DNA from 2 places in the Streptomyces sp. NBC_01166 genome. Region 1 is predicted to be linked to the other one. Evidence: predicted binding sites of a transcription regulator. Region 1 holds the regulator's gene; the other holds the start of a gene.
The links. The regulator HrcA, encoded in region 1, represses chaperone genes, less so after heat shock. The targets are predictions, from matches to a motif close to TTNGCACTCNGNNNNNCNGAGTGCNAA.
Positions count from the first base shown of each region.

Region 2: groL (chaperonin GroEL) is a predicted target of HrcA. The motif match lies at 1,550-1,576, and genes of this name have one in related genera.

Region 1 covers NZ_CP108613.1:2,797,175-2,801,588, forward strand. Annotated here, with positions in the region: gene OG379_RS13030 (nitronate monooxygenase) at 1-861, opposite strand, end outside; gene dnaJ (molecular chaperone DnaJ) at 983-2,122, opposite strand; gene hrcA (heat-inducible transcriptional repressor HrcA) at 2,123-3,139, opposite strand; gene OG379_RS13045 (MBL fold metallo-hydrolase) at 3,305-4,027, shown strand; gene OG379_RS13050 (DUF3097 domain-containing protein) at 4,053-4,414, shown strand, end outside.
Region 2 covers NZ_CP108613.1:4,711,617-4,716,030, forward strand. Annotated here, with positions in the region: gene thrC (threonine synthase) at 1-414, shown strand, start outside; gene OG379_RS21700 (MoaD/ThiS family protein) at 442-717, shown strand; gene OG379_RS21705 (cold-shock protein) at 1,167-1,373, shown strand; gene groL (chaperonin GroEL) at 1,741-3,363, shown strand; gene OG379_RS21715 (NADase-type glycan-binding domain-containing protein) at 3,484-4,414, opposite strand, start outside.

The DNA.
Region 1 (4,414 bases):
GCCGTGTTCCCGCACGAACCGGTTGACCAGTCCACGCGCGGGGCGGCCGGAGAAGGCCCGGGTCAGGGCCGTCGTCACGAACAGCGGGTTGGTCAGGGCCTGCTTGTGCAGCGGGTGCGCTCCGGACTCCGGGCACGGCAGGAACGCCGTACCGAGCTGGGCGGCGTCGGCACCGGCCGCCAGGACGGCCATGATCTGGGAGCCGCGCATCAGTCCGCCGGTCGCGACGACCGGCAGCTGCACGGCCTCGCGGACCTCGGCGATCAGGGCGAGGAGCCCGGTGCCGGCCAGGCCGCCCTGCGGGTCGTCACGGTGCGTCGACTGGTGGCCGCCCGCCTCGGTGCCCTGCACGCAGACCGCGCCGGCGCCCGCCCACTTGGCGTTGCGCGCCTCTTGGGCCGAGGTGACCGTGACGACGGTGAACGTGCCGGCGGCGGCGAAGGCGTCGAGGACCTCGCGGGTGGGGCAGCCGAAGGTGAAGGAGACCACGGGGACCGGATCCTCCAGCAGGATCGCGACCTTGGCCTCGTAACCGTCGTCGCCGCTGGAGTCCGGGTCGCCGAGCGGGGTCTCGTACCAGGAGGCCTCACCGGCGAGCTGCTCGCGGTAGACCTCCACGGCGCTGGGGTCGGCGACCAGCGGCTGCGGCATGAAGAGGTTGACGCCGAAGACTCCGCCGGTCATCCGCCGGAGCTGCTTCACCTCGTTGTACATCCCGTCGGCCGTCTTGTAGCCGGCGGCGAGAAAACCGAGCCCTCCGGCCTCGGAGACGGCGGCGGCCAGCTCCGGGCGGGAGACGCCTCCCGCCATCGGGGCCTGCACGATCGGGTACCGGCAGAGATCGGTCAGCGCCAAGGACATGCCCGCATCGTGCCACGTCCCGCGGATCGTGCCGAATCAGCCCCTTTCACACGGCGGACGCGCGCCGCACGCACCGCACCGCCCGCCGGTACGGGACCGGCGGGCGGTGCGGTGACAGGGTTCAGCGGCCGTTGAAGGCGTCCTTCAGCCGGGAGAAGAGCCCCTGCTGGCCGGGCTGGAACTGACCGGTGGGCCGCTCCTCGCCGCGCAGCTTGGACAGCTCCCGCAGGAGGCGCTCCTGCTCGGGGTCCATCTTCGTCGGGGTCATGACCTCGACGTGCACGATCAGGTCGCCGCGCCCGCCGCCACGCAGGTGCGTGATGCCGCGCCCGTGCAGCGGGACCGACTGGCCGGACTGGGTGCCCGGCCTGATGTCGATCTCCTCCAGCCCGTCGAGCGTCTCCAGCGGCACCTGGGTACCGAGCGCCGCGGCCGTCATCGGGATGGTGACCGTGCAGTGCAGATCGTCGCCGCGCCGCTGGAACACGGCGTGCGAGACCTCGTGGATCTCGACGTAGAGGTCACCGGCGGGACCGCCGCCGGGGCCGACCTCGCCCTCGCCCGCGAGCTGGATCCGGGTGCCGTTGTCGACACCGGCGGGGATCTTCACGGTGAGGGTGCGCCGCGAGCGGATGCGGCCGTCACCGGCGCACTCGGGGCACGGGGTCGGCACGACCGTGCCGAAGCCCTGGCACTGCGGGCAGGGCCGCGAGGTCATGACCTGGCCGAGGAAGGACCTCGTGACCTGGGAAACCTCGCCGCGGCCGCGGCACATGTCACAGGTCTGCGCGGAGGTGCCGGGTGCGGCGCCCTCGCCACTGCAGGTCGTACAGACGACCGCCGTGTCGACCTGGATGTCCTTGGTCGTGCCGAAGGCCGCCTCGTTGAGGTCGATCTCCAGGCGGATCATGGCGTCCTGGCCGCGACGGGTCCGCGAACGGGGCCCGCGTTGCGCGGCATTGCCGAAGAACGCGTCCATGATGTCGCTGAAGTTGCCGAAGCCGCCGGCTCCGAACCCTCCCGCGCCACCGCCGCCGCCCGAGGAGGACAGCGGGTCGCCACCGAGGTCGTAGACCTGCTTCTTCTGCGGGTCCGACAGCACCTCGTAAGCGGCGTTGATCTCCTTGAACCGCTCCTGGGTCTTCGGATCCGGGTTGACATCCGGGTGCAGCTCGCGTGCGAGCCGACGGAATGCCTTCTTGATCTCGTCCTGAGATGCGTCGCGGCGCACGCCTAGTACGGCGTAGTAGTCCGTGGCCACTTACGAATCCGCCAGGATCTGTCCGACGTAACGTGCCACTGCGCGTACCGCTCCCATCGTTCCGGGGTAGTCCATGCGGGTCGGTCCGACCACGCCGAGTTTGGCGACTGCCTCGTCGCCCGAACCGTAGCCGACCGCGACGACGGACGTGGAGTTGAGGCCCTCGTGGGCGTTCTCGTGCCCGATCCGTACGGTCATGCCTGAGTCCGTTGCCTCACCGAGCAGCTTCAGCAGCACGACCTGCTCCTCCAATGCCTCCAGCACCGGCCGGATCATCACAGGGAAGTCGTGCCCGAAACGGGTGAGATTGGAGGTGCCGCCGATGATCAGCCGCTCCTCCGTTTCTTCGACCAGAGTCTCGAGGAGGACGGAGAGCACCGTCGATACGGTTCCCCGGTCCTCGGTCTCGAAGGACTCCGGCAGGTCCTGCACCAGTCGCGGGACGTCCGCGAAGCGTCGTCCGACGACCCGGCTGTTGAGCCGGGCCCGCAGATCCGCCAGTGATGTGTCACCGAACGGCGCAGGACAGTCGATCATACGCTGTTCGACCCGGCCCGTGTCCGTGATCAGGACGAGCATCAGCCGGGCCGGAGCCAGCGACAGCAGCTCCACGTGCCGGACCGTCGACCGGGTCAGCGAGGGGTACTGCACGACGGCGACCTGCCTGGTCAGCTGCGCGAGCAGCCGGACCGTGCGGCCCACGACGTCGTCGAGGTCGACCGCGCCGTCGAGGAAATTCTGAATGGCCCTGCGCTCCGGCGACGACAGGGGCTTGACGCCCGCGAGTTTGTCGACGAAGAGCCGGTAGCCCTTGTCCGTCGGAATGCGCCCCGCACTCGTGTGCGGCTGGGCGATGAAGCCCTCGTCCTCCAGCACCGCCATGTCGTTGCGGACAGTCGCCGGGGAGACCCCGAGGCTGTGCCGCTCCGTGAGCGCCTTGGAGCCGACGGGCTCCTCGGTGCCGACATAGTCCTGGACGATGGCGCGCAGCACTTCGAGTCTGCGTTCACTGAGCACCGCGCACACCTCCAGCTGTGGTTCTTCGGCGTCTGCCTGGCACTCTGTGCGTTCGAGTGCCAGCAATCCCCCCGGTCAGTGTACGGGGGCGGGGTGGGCCCGGGGCAAGGGCGACCGGCCATGCCGTCGCGGGACCGCGCAGGTCGTTGCCGATAGCGTCGTCGTATGGACGTCTCTTGGGAAGAGTTCGGCTGGGAGCGGTTGGGCAACGGTACGGGACGGCGGCGCCTCCCTGTCTGGGACGCGACCGCCGCGCTGGTGGCCGGGGCGGACGGTGTGCTGCTCTACGACACCGGTTCGACGCTCCGGGAGGGCGTCGAGCTCCGGACGCAGGCGGAGGCCCTGCTGGGCCGGAGGGTGACACATATCGCACTGAGCCATCCGCACTTCGACCACGTGCTGGGCACCGCCGCCTTCTCCGGGGCGGAGGTCTACGGGGCGGTCGGCACGGCGGAGCTGCTGGGGCGGGGCGCCGAGGAGCTGCGCGCCGACGCGCTGCGGCACGGGATGGGCGAGGCGGACGCCACGGCGGCCACGGACGCCCTGGTGGCCCCGCGGCACCAGGTGAGCGGCGAGTGGACGCTCGACCTCGGCGGCGGCTTCCAGGTGCTGCTGGCCAATGTGGGCCCCGGTCACAGCGGCCACGACCTCGTGGTGCTGGTGCCGGGCTCCCCCGTCGTGGTGCTCTGCGGGGATCTGGTCGAGGAGTCCGGCGAACCGCAGGCGGGCCGGGACGCGGTCCCCTCCCACTGGCCGGCCGCGCTGGACCGGCTGCTGGAGCTGGGCGGCGAGGACGCGCTGTACGTGCCGGGGCACGGGGCGGTGGTGGACGCGGCGTTCGTCCGGGCGCAGCGCGAGCAACTGGCGGTCCGGTTCGGCGTGTCGTGAACGCGGCCCCGATTATCGTGCTGCCATGCGCAGCTACCAGCCGGATCTGACTCCGCCGTGGAAGAAGTCCGCCCCCGCACCCGAGGTCCCCGCCGAGCCCGATCTGGTGGTCGAGGAGGTTGTCACCGGTTTCTGCGGGGCGGTGATCCGGTGCGAGAAGACGGCTCAGGGGCCGACGGTCACTCTGGAGGACCGCTTCGGCAAGCACCGGGTCTTCCCGATGGAACCGCGCGGTTTCCTGCTGGAGGGCAGGGTGATCACCCTGGTGCGCCCGTCGGCCGCCGGCCCTGCACGGCCCTCCCGTACGGCCTCCGGCTCGGTGGCGGTGCCCGGGGCACGGGCGCGGGTGGCCCGGGCGGGCCGGATCTATGTGGAGGGGCGGCACGA
Region 2 (4,414 bases), 1.9 Mb from region 1:
CCGGTCTCCACCGCCTTCAAGGCCGGCCACGACGTGGTGCGTCCGCAGAAGCCGAACACCATCGCCAAGTCCCTGGCGATCGGCAACCCGGCCGACGGCCCCTACGTCCTGGACATCGCCCGGCGCACCGGCGGCGCCGTGGAGGACGTGAACGACGAGCAGGTCGTCGACGCGATCAAGCTGCTGGCCCGCACCGAGGGCATCTTCGCGGAGACCGCGGGCGGGGTGACGGTCGGTGTGACGAAGAAGCTGATCGACGCCGGCCTGCTCGACCCGTCCCTCACCACCGTCGTGCTGAACACCGGCGACGGACTGAAGACGCTCGACGCGGTCGCCCCCACGACCGGCCTGTCGGCGACGATCCGGCCCAGCCTGGACGCGTTCCGCGACGCGGGCCTCGCCGCCGCCAACTGACACCCGAGACCGAAGGAAGGCACCCACATGAGCGTCAAGGTCCGTATCCCCACCATTCTCCGCACCTACACGGGCGGTCAGGCCGAGGTCCCGGCCGAGGGTGCGACCCTCTCCGAGGTCATCGCGTCCCTGGAGCAGAACCACCCGGGCATCGGCGCCCGTGTCCTGGACGACCAGGGCAAGCTGCGCCGCTTCGTCAACGTGTACGTCAACGACGACGACGTGCGCTTCGAGGGCGGCCTGGACGCGGTCACCCCGGACGGCGCGGGCGTCTCGATCATCCCGGCCGTCGCCGGAGGCTGATCTCCCCGCACGGTCACGGCCCCGACCGGCGGCCCGACCGCACAGCGTGAACGATATGGCCCCCTCCGCGAGAGAAGCGGAGGGGGCCATTCTGCATGGTTGAGCACGGTACAGTTGGGGAAGTCCCCGCCGCTGCGCATGCCGCCCGCATATGAGAATGCGCCCGGCCGCGACAAGAAGCAGCCAAAGTAAGTGAACTCCTTGTGGCATAAGTGGCCTTTGTCAGGCCCGACTTGCCCTGGAATCCTATGAATCCCCCCATTGCGTGCGGTCACCTGTGCCCAGAATTCTCGTCCGATTGACCTGTTGCAGAGGGCAGTTGGGCAGATACATTCGGCCGCGGTCGACGCGTTCCGGCGCACGCCACCCTCTCCTGTCGGAGGGTGAGTTCTGACCCGGGCCCGCGAAGTGCGGTGCTCGTGCAAGGGCCAGTAATAGGGGAGTTAGGCATGGCTCAGGGCACCGTCAAGTGGTTCAACGCGGAGAAGGGGTACGGCTTCATCGCGGTCGACGGTGGTGCGGATGTTTTCGTCCACTACAGCGCGATCCAGATGGACGGGTACCGCACCCTCGAAGAGGGTCAGCGAGTTGAATTCGAGATCTCGCAGGGCCAGAAGGGGCCGCAGGCGGACATGGTCAAGCTCGCCGTCGGCTGAGCTCGGCGCGGTCGGCCAACGACACTACTCACGCACGTGAGGCCCGTACCCCGGCCAGGGGTACGGGCCTCACGTGCGTCCTCGTCCACCCCGAAGGTTGTCCACATCCGAGGGGTGACGCCTGCGCCCACCCGTCGCCCGACCACCGCCCCTCCAGCGAGCCTTCTCCGAAGGCGCTTGCACTCGAAGGGGTCGAGTGCTAATCATTGGCGTTAGCACTCTCCAGGTGAGAGTGACAGAAAACTTGGACCGGGCCGGTGAGGCCCGCAGGCCCGGTGGGGCAAGGAACCACTGAGCACGCTGGCCGTCCGTCGCGGGCGCCACTCGGTCCGGAGAAATCCACCCCTGTCCGGGAGGACCACTTCACATGGCCAAGATCATCGCGTTCGACGAGGAGGCACGGCGCGGTCTCGAGCGCGGGATGAACCAGCTCGCCGACGCCGTCAAGGTCACCCTCGGCCCCAAGGGCCGTAACGTCGTCCTCGAGAAGAAGTGGGGCGCGCCCACGATCACCAACGATGGTGTTTCCATCGCCAAGGAGATCGAGCTCGAGGACCCGTACGAGAAGATCGGTGCGGAGCTGGTCAAGGAGGTCGCCAAGAAGACGGACGACGTCGCCGGCGACGGTACGACCACCGCCACCGTTCTCGCCCAGGCGCTCGTCCGCGAGGGCCTGCGCAACGTCGCCGCCGGTGCCAACCCGATGGCTCTGAAGCGTGGCATCGAGAAGGCCGTCGAGGCCGTCTCCGCCGCTCTGCTGGAGCAGGCGAAGGACGTGGAGACCAAGGAGCAGATCGCTTCGACGGCCTCCATCTCCGCCGCCGACACCGAGATCGGCGCCAAGATCGCCGAGGCGATGGACAAGGTCGGCAAGGAAGGCGTCATCACCGTCGAGGAGTCCCAGACCTTCGGTCTGGAGCTCGAGCTCACCGAGGGTATGCGCTTCGACAAGGGCTACATCTCGGCGTACTTCGCCACCGACATGGAGCGCATGGAGTCGTCCTTCGACGACCCGTACATCCTGATCGTCAACTCCAAGATCAGCAACGTGAAGGACCTCCTTCCGCTGCTCGAGAAGGTCATGCAGTCGGGCAAGCCCCTGCTGATCATCGCCGAGGACGTCGAGGGCGAGGCTCTGTCGACCCTGGTCGTCAACAAGATCCGTGGCACCTTCAAGTCCGTCGCCGTCAAGGCTCCGGGCTTCGGTGACCGCCGCAAGGCCATGCTCGGCGACATCGCCATCCTCACCGGTGGCACCGTCATCTCCGAGGAGGTCGGTCTCAAGCTCGAGAACGCCGGTCTCGACCTGCTCGGCACCGCCCGCAAGGTCGTCATCACCAAGGACGAGACGACCATCGTCGACGGTGGCGGCGAGAGCGACCAGGTCCAGGGTCGCGTCAAGCAGATCCGTGCCGAGATCGAGAACTCCGACTCGGACTACGACCGCGAGAAGCTCCAGGAGCGCCTCGCGAAGCTGGCCGGCGGCGTGGCCGTCATCAAGGCCGGCGCCGCCACCGAGGTGGAGCTCAAGGAGCGCAAGCACCGCATCGAGGACGCGGTGCGCAACGCCAAGGCCGCCGTCGAGGAGGGCATCGTCGCCGGTGGTGGCGTGGCTCTGCTCCAGGCCTCGGCCGTCTTCGAGAAGCTCGACCTGACCGGTGACGAGGCCACGGGCGCCAACGCCGTGAAGCTCGCGCTGGAGGCCCCGCTCAAGCAGATCGCCGTCAACGGTGGTCTCGAGGGTGGCGTCATCGTCGAGAAGGTGCGCAACCTGCCGATCGGTCACGGCCTCAACGCCGCGACCGGCGAGTACGTCGACATGATTGCCGAGGGCATCATCGACCCGGCGAAGGTCACGCGCTCCGCTCTGCAGAACGCCGCGTCCATCGCCGCGCTCTTCCTCACCACCGAGGCCGTCATCGCCGACAAGCCGGAGAAGGCCTCTGCGGCCGCTCCGGGCGGCATGCCGGGCGGTGACATGGACTTCTGATCCTCGGATCAGGAGCTCCAGGCAGTACCGCGGTATCCGTACGACGCCGGCCCCCGGGATTCGTTCCCGGGGGCCGGCGTCGTCGTCGGTGCCGCTGTGCGGTGTTCAGGTGCGGCCGGGTCAGGACCCGTCGGTGTTCGACCGGCCGAAGAACTCGATCTCGGCGATGGCCACCTGCTTGTCCGAGGACGCGGCGTGGGCCGACTCGACGGTGAAGCGCACCTTGACGGCCTCGCCGACGCGGAAGGCGCGCCGCTGGCCGCCCGAGCCCTGGTCCAGGGTCAGGTGGCGGGTCGCTTTCTTTCCGTCCTTCGTCGTGATCGTCGCCTTGATGCGCTGCGGCAGCGCGGACTTGTTGAGGTCGTCGGGGCGGATGGACACGCCCGGCGTGATGATCACGTCCAGCAGCCGGGTCGGCCGGTCGAAGCGGGCCTCGATCCACTCGCCCTCACCGGACTGGGTGACCCCCGGGCCCCACCACGTGTTGTTCACCTTGTCGAAGGCGAGCTGCGGCTTGTGGCCGGTCCAGGAGCGGGACGCCGCGAGCTCGTCGGGGGCGACCATCGCGCGCTTGGCGAAGTGGTCCCTGGTGGCCTGGATGCCGTCGGGGAGATACACCACGCCGAGAACGGCCAGGGTGACGACGACGGCGGCGGTGATCCATGTGCCGATGCGGTCGAAGGCACGGCGGACGCGAGGCCTGTCGCCGGCCCACGGGTTCTCGTGCCGGCGGGAGCCCGCGAGGCGGCGCCACCACGGGCGGGGGGCGGGCGCGCGTTCGTCGTTGTCGGCCAGCGGCATCGCGCAGCGGGCGCAGTAGTGGCGGTCGGGGCGGTTGGGGGTGGCGCACCAGGAGCAGGGCGGGCCGTTCCCGGTGTCCTGCTGGGGGCCGGGGACGCGTACCTGCGGCCGGTCGGTGTCGGGGCGGCCGGGAAGGACCGGAGCGGCGGCGGGGGCCGGCGAGGAGTGGGACGGCTCGGGCTCGGCGACGGGCACGAGGAGGGAGCGGGCGCGGTCGGCCGCGCTCTCGCCCGAGGTGGGCAGCGGGACG